DNA from 2 places in the Collinsella sp. AF31-11 genome. Region 2 is predicted to be linked to the other one. Evidence: riboswitches for the same ligand, from Rfam matches in the RefSeq annotation. Region 2 holds a riboswitch; the other holds the start of a gene.
What was found. A riboswitch is a leader RNA that binds a small molecule or an ion and turns the genes downstream of it on or off. The one in region 2 is predicted to bind thiamine pyrophosphate.
Positions count from the first base shown of each region.

Region 1: another riboswitch for thiamine pyrophosphate. It lies ahead of thiM (hydroxyethylthiazole kinase); the one in region 2 lies ahead of thiC (phosphomethylpyrimidine synthase ThiC).

Region 1 is NZ_QRQS01000003.1:84,923-90,398, reverse strand. It holds gene DWZ22_RS02425 (patatin family protein) at 1-5, shown strand, start outside; gene DWZ22_RS02420 (thiamine phosphate synthase) at 106-801, opposite strand; gene DWZ22_RS02415 (thiamine-binding protein) at 798-1,139, opposite strand; gene thiM (hydroxyethylthiazole kinase) at 1,143-1,982, opposite strand; TPP riboswitch at 2,034-2,144, opposite strand; gene DWZ22_RS02405 (HAD-IIB family hydrolase) at 2,206-3,114, shown strand; gene DWZ22_RS02400 (LysR family transcriptional regulator) at 3,125-4,021, shown strand; gene DWZ22_RS02395 (5-methyltetrahydropteroyltriglutamate--homocysteine S-methyltransferase) at 4,178-5,308, shown strand; gene DWZ22_RS02390 (uracil-xanthine permease family protein) at 5,431-5,476, shown strand, end outside.
Region 2 is NZ_QRQS01000014.1:10,959-16,434, forward strand. It holds gene polA (DNA polymerase I) at 1-176, opposite strand, end outside; gene DWZ22_RS08970 (aminopeptidase) at 344-1,741, shown strand; gene DWZ22_RS08975 (YaaA family protein) at 1,845-2,654, shown strand; gene DWZ22_RS08980 (hypothetical protein) at 2,694-3,215, opposite strand; TPP riboswitch at 3,278-3,394, shown strand; gene thiC (phosphomethylpyrimidine synthase ThiC) at 3,386-4,720, shown strand; gene thiD (bifunctional hydroxymethylpyrimidine kinase/phosphomethylpyrimidine kinase) at 4,903-5,476, shown strand, end outside.

The DNA of each region.
Region 1 (5,476 bases), on a different contig from region 2:
GGTAGGGGCCACGGCGGAAAGCGCATCCCAAAATGGACGTCCAAACTGGGATGCGCTTTCCGCTATTGAAGATATGGGGCTGCGGAGCAGCTGCTTGGCATGGGCCTATGCCTGCTGCCAGGTATCGACGAGCTCCTTGGCTGCGGCGTAGGGGTCGTCGGCACTGCAGACGGCGCTCACCACAAAGAAGCCGTCGACGCCGGTGGTCTTGAGCTGCGGAAGATCGGCCGTTTTGACGCCGCCGCCCACCACGATGGGCACGGGGCTTGCCGCATGGAGGGCAGCCAGGTCCTCAAAGCTCTTGGTGATGATGGAGCCGTCGGCAGCACGTCCGCAGTCGCGCTTGGTCTCGGTCTCGTGGAGCGGGCCTACGCCCAGGTAATCGACCAGGCTCATGTCGGCGGTCTTGACGTACTCGAGCATCTCCTCGCAGCGGGCCGAAAGGCCCACGATGGCATCTGGGCCCAAAAGTTTGCGGCAGACCTCGACGGGGATGTCGCTCTGGCCAACATGCACGCCGTCGACAGCGATGCCCTGCTCGCGTGCGGCGAGTACGCAGTCAAGACGGTCATCGATCAGCAGAGCGACCTGTCCGGTTTTGCCGGCCTGAGCGATGGCCTGTGCGGCATCGCCCGTCAGTGCGATGATCTCGCGGGCACTTGCCACCTTGGAGCGCACCTGGATGCAGGTAAAGCCGGCATCGAGCGCCTGGGTCACCACATCGCTCACGGGGCGTCCGAGGGTGTTTTCGGGGCCGAGTACCAGGTAGGCCGAGATATCAAGGTTGTCGCGGATGCTCATCGTGCTTCCTCCTGCTTTTTGATCTGCGCTTCCATGCGCTCGAGTTTGCCGGTCATGGTGTCGGTAAATCCGGGTCGAATATCGGCTTTGAGCACGACTTCGGTGCGGATGCCCTTGCTCGCCAACACGAAGGTCGCGTCGCGCACGACCTGCATGACCTCGTCCCAGTCGCCCTCGATCTCGGTGAACATCGAGGTGGTGCGGTTGGGAAGGCCGCTCTCGCGAATGACGTGTACGACCTCGGCGACTTCGGCAGATAGCTCGTCGCCGGTGCCGCACGGGGCGATGGCCACAGCGACGAGTGTGTTCATGCCGGCATTGGTTGCGGGCTTGGACATGGCTTATGCCTCCTCGAGCTCGAGTTGGTTATCGGCAATGTCCTGGGCGGTTGCGAGGTAGAGCTCGTCGATAAAGGCGACCTTAAAGCTTGCCGGGGCATCGGCGACGGCGGCGGCACGCGTGCCGGCAACGTTGTAGACGGCGGTGCCGCAGATGGCCGCCGTAAACGGGTCGGTGGCGCAGGCGTACACGGCCAGCACGCCGCCCTGCGAACAGCCGCAGCCGGTGATCTTGGACATGAGTGGGCTGCCGCCGTGGGACTTGGCAACGGTCGTGCCGTCGGTAATCAGGTCGACTTCGCCCGAGACCACTACGGCGCCGCCGGTGTAGCGGGCGAGCGCCACGGCGGCATCACGGGCGGCGTCTACCGTGTCGGTGGTATCGACGCCACGCACGCGGCTCAGATCGGCCGCTTCGCCCTCAAGGCCCCACAGACCGGCGAGCGCGATAATCTCGGAGGCATTGCCGCGCACGATGGCGGGCTTGTACTGCTTGAGTTCGTTTACCAGTTGGGTGCGCAGGCTGCCGATGCCCAGGCCCACCGGATCGAGCACCCAGGGCTTGCCGGCGTCATGTGCCGCCTTGGCCGCGCGGGGAATCGTCTGCTCGTAGATGGGGAAGAGCGTGCCCATGTTCAGATAGATGGCGCCGCCGCCGGCAACGAGTGCCTCGCCCTCGTCGGGCAGATAGACCATGGCGGCCGAACCGCCCACGGCGAGCTGCGCGTTGGCGACAAAGTCAATCGTTACCGTGTTGGTGATGGAGCCGGCCATGGGATTGGTGGCACGAATCTCCTCCACGGCCTTGACCACGTTTTGCTTAAGCTGTTCCGAATCGATCACTGCACATGCCTCCTTGGCATAGAAAAGGGGCGCTGTGCATAGACAGCGCCCCTAAAAAGGCGGCATGCTCCCTACGCCAGCATTAACTGACAGGTTCAAAGGATTGGGCCCCATGCCCTCTCAGCCTTGTGGTTTGCACCGCCGGCACTCCCGCATCGAATCTGTTGTTCCCTATACTAGCGCATCGGTACAATGGTTAGGATGAAAACGACTGGGGGACCTTATGATCAAACTCGTGCTGACCGATATGGACGATACGCTGATTCCGGCCGGGCATGACGGCGCCAGCGACTATGCCATCGAGGGCATTCATGCCATGCAGACGGCGGGTCTGCACTTTGGTCCGGTTTCGGGTCGCCAACCGTCTGCGATGGGCTGGATGTTTAAAAATCATTCCGAGTGTTTTTCGACCGGTGCATTCTGCAACGGCCAGGTCATGTTTGTCGATGGCGAAGTGGTCGCCTCGCGTGCGACCGATAACGATGCGCTTATGCGCTTGGCCGCCTATCTGGAAGAAGAAACCGACGATACCTATCTGAAGGTATACAGCTTGGGTGATGGCTTTTGGGATAACGATGCCTATTGCGTGACACGTGATGCCGAGCGTGTGCGCCGCGCTATGGAATCGGGCGGCAATGCGTGGCTCAAGGGCGAAGAGGCCCCGTGCCGCCCTGTCGTCGATGATGCGCCGGTGTTCAAGGCGAATATCTGGAGCGCCCGTTCGCGTGAGGAACTCGCGGAGCTACGCGAGCACGTTGCCGCCGAGGTGCCGGAGCTCTCGCTTGTGTTTCCCAACAACCGTGTGCGCCTGTTCGACATCCTTCCGGCTGGTTGGGACAAGGGCTGCGCTGCGCTGGAGCTGGCGCGCGCTTTGGGCCTAACGCCCGACGAGGTGGCCGTATTTGGCGATTCCGATAACGACCTGCCCATGATCGATGCCGTTCCCAACTCCGTTGCGGTCGCCAATGCCAACGAGGCCGTCACGGCTGCCGCACGCTGGCATATCGGCGCTGCGGCAGATGATGCGGTTGCCGCAGCGCTGCATCAGATTGCCGCCTGCGCCGCGACGGGTGAGATGCCGTCATTTATGCGTCAGATGAACGCGGCAGACTTCGGCATCGCGAACGTCTAGGGAGAAAGCCATGAAGCTTCAGCAGCTCAGGTACGTTGTAAAGGTTGCCGAATGTGGCAGCATCACCGAGGCCTCGCGTCGCCTCTATGTGTCGCAGCCTTCGATTACCGCGTCGATTCGCGATCTCGAAAACGAGATGGGCGTGCATATCTTTGAGCGCACCAACAAGGGCGTCATTGTGTCCGAGGAGGGCGAGACCTTCTTGGGCTATGCGCGCCAGGTGCTCGATCAGGCTGATCTGCTCGAGGGTAAGTACAAAGGAGCATCCGAGCAGGTGCCGCATTTTAGCGTGAGCTGCCAGCATTACTCCTTTGCCGTCAACGCGTTTGTCGATGTGATCCGTGAGTTCGATGCCGCGCGCTACGACTTTACCCTGCGCGAGGAGCAGACTCACGAGATTATCGAGGACGTCGCGCATATGAAAAGCGAACTGGGCATCCTATATCTGTCCGAGCACAACCGCGAGGTCATCGAGCGCATGCTGGCGGCCAACGAGCTCGTGTTCGAAGGGCTCTTCTGTGCCACGCCTCATATCTTCGTCTGTGCCGACCATCCGCTGGCGGACCGCTCCAGCGTGACGCTCGAGGATCTGGAAGACTACCCGTTCCTGTCCTACGAGCAGGGCAGCTACAACTCGTTTTACTATTCCGAGGAGCTGACCTCGACGTTTGAGCGTCGCAAGAATATCCGCGTGCGCGACCGCGCGACGTTGTTCAACCTGGTCATGGGTCTCAACGGCTACACGGTGTGTTCGGGCGTGATTAGCCACGAGCTCAACGGCCCCGGCATTATCTCGATTCCGCTCGACGTGGACGAGTACATGGAGATTGGCATTATCACGCGCAAGAACACGACGCTCACGCGCTACGGTCGGGCCTATATCGACGCGATTCGTCAGCATATCTAGGCTGCTGTGTTCCCCACGGTTCAAGTCCCTTTATGGCAGTCCAGAGTGACATAGGAAGCATCTATATCAAACTGTTATAAACGTATATTTTACGATGGCCATATGAACGCTCATACTCTGTCCCGGTAAAGCAACCAATGCAAAAGGGAGATATCTATGAGCACTTCGATTCAACCGAACGCACCGTTTCGCGCCGATATCGTCGGCAGCTTTCTTCGTCCGCAGGCCGTAAAGGACGCTCGTGCTGCCTATACGGCAGGCACGCTTGATGCCGAGGGGCTTAAGGCCGTCGAGGACGATGCCATCCGCGATTTGGTGGCAAGGCAAAAGGCCGCCGGCCTGCAGGTCATCACCGATGGCGAGTTTCGCCGCAGCTACTGGCACCTCGATTTTATGTGGGGGCTGAACGGCGTCGAGCGTCGCACCTCGCGTACAGGCTATATGTTCCACGATGAGGAGACTACCGCCGACACCGCCGTGGTAACCGGTCCCATTAGCGGCGAGAATCATCCGTTCGTCGAGCACTTCAAATTTGTCAAGGCGCTCGAGGGGGGTCAGGTCGCGCGACAGACCATTCCGGCGCCGATCCAGACGTTCTCCGAAGTCACGCTCGACCGCTGCGATGGCCAGCAGGAGAGCCTGCGCGCCGTCTACAAGACCGACGAAGATCTCGCCGATGCCATCGCCGCAGCATACCGCACCGTTATTGCCGACCTGTATGCCGCAGGCTGCCGCAACATTCAATTTGATGACTGCACCTGGGGCATCTATTGCGATGCCGACTTTGTGTCCAAGACCGGTATGAGCCCGGTTGACCTGCAAAAGGTGAGCGAGCTGGGCGTGGCGCTCAACAACGCCGCAATCGAGGGCAAGCCCGATGACCTTGTCATTAACACGCACGTGTGCCGCGGCAACTACCACTCTACCTATGCTTTTGAGGGCGGCTATGGCCCCATCGCGCCGTACCTGTTCGCACACGAGAACGTCGATGCGTTCTATCTTGAGTTCGATACGCCGCGTGCCGGTGGCTTTGAGCCGCTCAAGTACGTTACCCCCGGCAAGAAGGTCGTGTTGGGCCTGGTGACCACCAAGGCGGCAGAGCTCGAGAACGAAGACGCCATCGTCGAGCGCATCCGCGAGGCGGTAAAGTACGTGCCGCTCGAGAACCTGTATCTGTCTCCGCAGTGTGGCTTTGCCAGCTGCGAGATTGGCAACAAGCTGACCGAGGACGAGCAGTGGGCAAAGATTGCGCTGGTCAAGCGTATTGTGGAGCGTGTCTGGAAATAACGATGCCGTTCGCAGGCGGCGGCGCGTGCGAGGCGCTGCGTATCGCGTACAATGGTTCGGATCGTATCGTTCGGGCAGGTTATCCGATATGCCCGATCGCCCTTCCATTCGAAAGGACATCAATGTCCCAGTTCTCGACGCCCGCCGTTAGCGATGCCATCTACGACG
Region 2 (5,476 bases):
ACCACACCGTCGGGGTTAAAGGCGTCGATCATCTTGAGAAACATGTTTAAAAAGCCAAAGATCGCGTTGGTGGGGCGACCGTCCGGCGCGTTCATGGTGGGCGGCACGGCGTGGAAGGCGCGGTGCATGAGCGAGTTACCGTCGATAACGGCAAAGGTGCGGTGCTTGTCAGACATATTGAATACCTCGCTTTGGGCTGGGCACGATTTGCTCCCACCAGTTTACACGCTCCCCGCCTCGCGGCCACCGCACATCAAGCTCCCCCCGCCACCGCGCGCCCGCGCGTGATACGATGGCTCGCGGTACATTAACCAGCACGATCGATCCGAAAGGAGCCTGCGTCATGGAGCGTCCCTGCGCATGGAAAAAGTACACGCCACAGCAAATCGAGGAGCTCGAGGAGCTTTGCCGCGGCTATAAGAAGTTTTTGAGTGAGAACAAGACCGAGCGCCTGTGTGTCAAGGCCGGCATCAAGATGGCCGAGGAGGCGGGCTACGTCAACCTGGAGACCGTGATCGCCGAGGGCCGCGAGCTCAAGGCAGGCGACAAGGTGTACGCCGCCAACCACGGCAAGGACCTTATGCTCGTCAACCTTGGCACCGCCCCGCTCGAGCAGGGCTTTAACATCCTGGGCGCCCACGTGGACTCGCCGCGCCTGGACCTTAAGCAGAATCCCGCCTTCGAGGCCGGCGACATGGCCTACCTCGACACGCACTACTACGGCGGCGTCAAGAGCTACCACTGGGTGGCCTCCCCGCTCGCGCTTGTGGGCGTCATCTGCAAAAAGGACGGCACCACCGTCGACATCAACATCGGCGACAAGGCAGACGACCCGGTCTTTACCATCTCCGACCTGCTGATCCACCTCTCGAGCGAACAGATGTCCAAGCCGGCCAAGGACGCCGTCGACGCCGAGATCCTCGACGTGATCGTGGGCGGCCGCCCCGTCAAGTTTGACGAGGACGACAAGGACGCCCCCAAGGAGCCCGTCAAGCAGATGTTCCTGGATATCCTCAAGGAACAGTACGACGTCGAGGAGGAGGACTTCCTCTCCGCCGAGATCGAGGTCGTGCCCGCCGGCCCCGCCCGCGACATGGGCCTCGACCGCTCCATGATTTTGGGCTATGGCCACGACGACCGCGTCTGCGCCTACCCCTCCATGCTCGCCCAGATCAACGTGGCAGACGTCGAGCGCACGAGCATCACGCTCATCGTCGACAAGGAGGAGATCGGCTCCGTGGGCGCCACCGGCATGACGAGCCGCTTCTTCGAGAACACCGTCGCCGAGATCATGACGCTCGGGGGCGAGAGCAGCCCGCTGGCCCTGCGCCGCGCACTCGCCCGCAGCCGCATGCTCTCCTCTGACGTGTCTGCCGGCTTTGACCCGGGCTACGCCGGCAAGTTCGAGACCAAGAACGCCGCCTTTATGGGTCGCGGCCTGTGCTTTAACAAGTACACGGGCAGCCGCGGCAAGGGCGGCTCCAACGATGCCGACGCCGAGTATGTGGCCCTCGTCCGCGACATCATGGACGAGGCCGGCGTGGACTTCCAGACCTGCGAGCTCGGCCGCGTCAACGCGGGCGGCGGCGGCACCATCGCCTACATCATGGCCGAGTATGGCATGAACGTCATCGACTCCGGCGTTGCCGTCCTGTCCATGCACGCCCTGTGGGAGGTCGCCAACAAGGCCGATATCTACGAGGCCTATCGCGGCTACAAGGCCTTCATCGAGCGCGCCTAACCAGCCCTTCATCAGTTGCGGTGAAATACGGACTAAACTGGCCCATAAACGGCCCAAACAGACTGTATTCCACCGCAACTTCCTTTTTGGCAGAGGAGAGTCCATGCTACAGGTCATCATTTCGCCCGCCAAGCAAATGCGCGCGGCCCAAGATGCTTTTGAAGTCCAGGGCATTCCACCCTTTGCGCACGAGACGGCTCGCCTCCACTGCGCACTGCTAGATATCGAGCGGAATGAAGGCAGCGGCGGCCTGCAAGCGCTATGGAACGTGAGTGACAAACTGCTGGGGCCTTGCCTCAACACCCTGCATGAGTTCGGGCCCATCCTGAAAAACGGCGATCTCGACAATCCCGAACTCGCCCGTCACCTCTCCCCTGCCGTCATGTCCTATCACGGCATTCAATACCAGAGTATGGCGCCCGAGGTGATGGATTCCGCGCAGCTCGCATGGCTACAAGACCATCTATGGATCCTCTCCGGCCTCTACGGGTGCGTTCGTCCCTTTCATGCCGTCGAACCGTATCGGCTGGAGATGGGCGCGAAGCTCGCCGTTGACGATGCCCGAGACCTCTACGCGTTTTGGAGCGACAAGCTCGCGCGGGCTATCGCCCCGGCGGACTCAAACACCACGATCGTCAACCTCGCCAGCGTAGAGTATGCCAAAGCCGTTCTGCCCCACCTCGCGGGCGACGCCACGGCCGTCACATGCCTCTTTGGCGAGGGTATCCGCAACGGGAAGCCCATCCAACGGTCGACCGCCAGCAAAAAGGCGCGCGGCTCCATGGTTCGGTGGATGGCAGAAAACAAGCTCGAGGATATAAGCGGGCTCACCGCGTTCGACGTTGGTTATCGTCACTTTCCCGAGCTTTCAAATAAAAACACTTTGGTCTTCCTGAACGAACAGGCCTTGTAGGACCACCGCTACTTTGAATGTGCTACCTAGGCACGGCGTCTATTCCGCCAAGCCGTCGGCTTTGGCAATTTCATTTGTCGAGCCGTCCTGATAGGTAATCTTGACGTGCTCCACCTCGGACACTTTGACGCCCGACGGGGGCTCCAGGCGCCATTCCGTCAGCGCGATATCCATCGTCGTGGGAACGTCTCCTTGATTTTTGAGCTTCACCGTCAGCGTTTTGAGCGCCGCATCAAACGTCACGCGTTCGATTTCTTCACCTGGAATGGACCCACCACTCAGCTGCAACTGCACAAACTCATCGCGCGGGTACCAATAATCGCCCGGAACGGCGAGCGTATTGGCATTACCGCCAGTACTCCTCACCGTCATAATCGGTAGGCTATCATCAGCCTCGCACTCCCATGCAGCGCCGCCGCGACCACCAAACGTCCAGATACAAAAGGCAATCACCAGCACGGCAAGCACCGCAAAACCAATCGCGACAAGGCCATGGTGCGCACGGCTTTCCTCGGCCGATACATCCCATTGCGTCTCTCGATATAGATGCTTGTCTTCCATGTTCGCCTCCCCGCAAGCACGCTCGTTGGCCCAATCGTACCCATTCAGGCTATACTTGAGCCCATGACATAACGGGGAGCTTGCAGGACAAGACGGCAGGCTGAGATTGGGCGCGCCCGCCCTGACCCGCAAACCTGATATGGGTAATGCCAACGAAGGGAGCCGTGCCAATGAGCACACAGACCGAGCCCAAGCTCGTCACGCAAATCGACTTCGCCCGCGCCGGGCAAATCACGCCGCAGATGAAAGAAGTCGCCGAGCGCGAGCATCGCGACCCCGAGTACATCCGCGAGCGCGTGGCCGACGGCCGCATCGCCATCCCCGCCAACATCGTGCATATCAAAAAAGGCATGCGTGCCTTTGGCGTCGGTGAGGGCCTGTCCACCAAGGTCAACGTCAACCTGGGCATCTCGGGCGATAAGGCCGATGCCGCCGAGGAGTGGAAGAAGGTCAAGATCGCCGAGGACTTTGGCGCCGACGCCATCATGGACCTCTCCAACTCGGGCAAGACGCGCCAGTTCCGCCAGCAGCTCATCGACGAGACACCGCTCATGGTGGGCACGGTGCCGATGTACGATGCCATCGGCTACATGGAAAAGCCGCTGGTCAAGCTGACCAAGGACGATCTGCTCGAGGTCGTGCGCGCGCATGCCGAGGACGGCGTGGACTTTATGACCATCCACTGCGGCATCAACAAGTCGGTCATCAAGACCTTTAAGGAGACTGGCCGCCTCATGAACATCGTCAGCCGCGGCGGCTCGCTGCTGTTTGGTTGGATGGAGGTCACCGGTAACGAGAACCCCTTCTACGAGTTCTACGACGAGGTGCTCGAGATCTGCCACGAATACGACGTGACGATCTCGCTCGGCGACTCCTGCCGCCCGGGCTGTCTCTACGACTCCAACGACGCAACCGAGACCGCCGAGATGATCGAGCTGGGCAAGCTGTGCAAGCGCGCCTGGGCCGCCGGCGTCCAGGTCATGGTCGAGGGCCCGGGCCACATGGCGCTCGATGAGATCGCTGCCAACATGAAGCTGCAGAAGCGCCTGTGCCACAACGCCCCGTTCTATGTGCTGGGGCCGCTGGTGACCGATATCGGCGTGGGCTACGACCACATCACCGCCGCCATTGGTGGCGCCATCTCCGCGAGCTCGGGTGCCGACTTTTTGTGCTACGTGACGCCGGCCGAGCACCTGTGCCTGCCCAACGCTCAGGATGTGCTCGATGGCCTCATGGCCACCAAGATTGCCGCACACGCCGCCGACATCGCCAAGAAGGTACCGCACGCCCGTGACATGGACGACAGGATGGGTCAGGCACGCCGCAAGCTCGACTGGGACGCCATGTGGAAGTGCGCCCTCGACCCGGTCACCGGCAAGAAGCGCTACGAGGAATCCCCCGCCGCCACCGAGGGCACCTGCACCATGTGCGGCAAGATGTGCGCCGTTCGCACTGTCAACAAGGTGTTCGAGGGCACGACAATCGATCTCGGCATGGAGGACTAACCCTGTCGCCGCGGCCGCTTCTGGCGGCGAGCTGGTACCTGTCAATTGTTGACGTGTGAACATTTGCTTACATTTGCGTAAAGATTGCATCGCCCGCCCGGGTTCGACATAGAGTCGGCCCGGGCATCTTTATAATGCTGGCTTAAAGACCCATTTGATTCCGACCGAACAAGGGAGCGAACATGGATCGCAGCAAGGTACCTGCCGTCCTGTCCATCGCAGGATCCGATTCCAGCGGTGGCGCCGGCATTCAAGCCGACATCAAGACCATTACGGCGCACCGTCTGTATGCCGAGACGGCCATAACCGCCATCACGGCGCAAAACACCCTGGGCATCACCGCCGTGCAGAATATCTCGCCAGATATCGTCGCCGCGCAGATCGACGCCGTCTTTGACGACATCCGCCCGAGCGCCGTCAAGATCGGCATGGTTTCTTCTGTCGAGATTATCGAAGTCATCGCCGACCGCTTGAGCTCCTGGAACGCAACGAACGTGGTCGTGGACCCCGTCATGGTAGCCACCTCGGGCGCTCGCCTCATTGCCGAGGATGCGGCCGAGGCGCTCACGCGTCGCCTGTTCCCGTTGGCGACCGTCATCACGCCCAATATCCCCGAGGCCATGGCACTGCTCGACTACGAGGTCGATTCCGAGCGCACGCAGCAAAATGCCGCCATGCTCCTCACCCGCCGCTTTGGATGCGCGTCTTTGGTTAAAGGCGGACATCTTGTCAACGAGGCCAACGACGTGCTGGCGG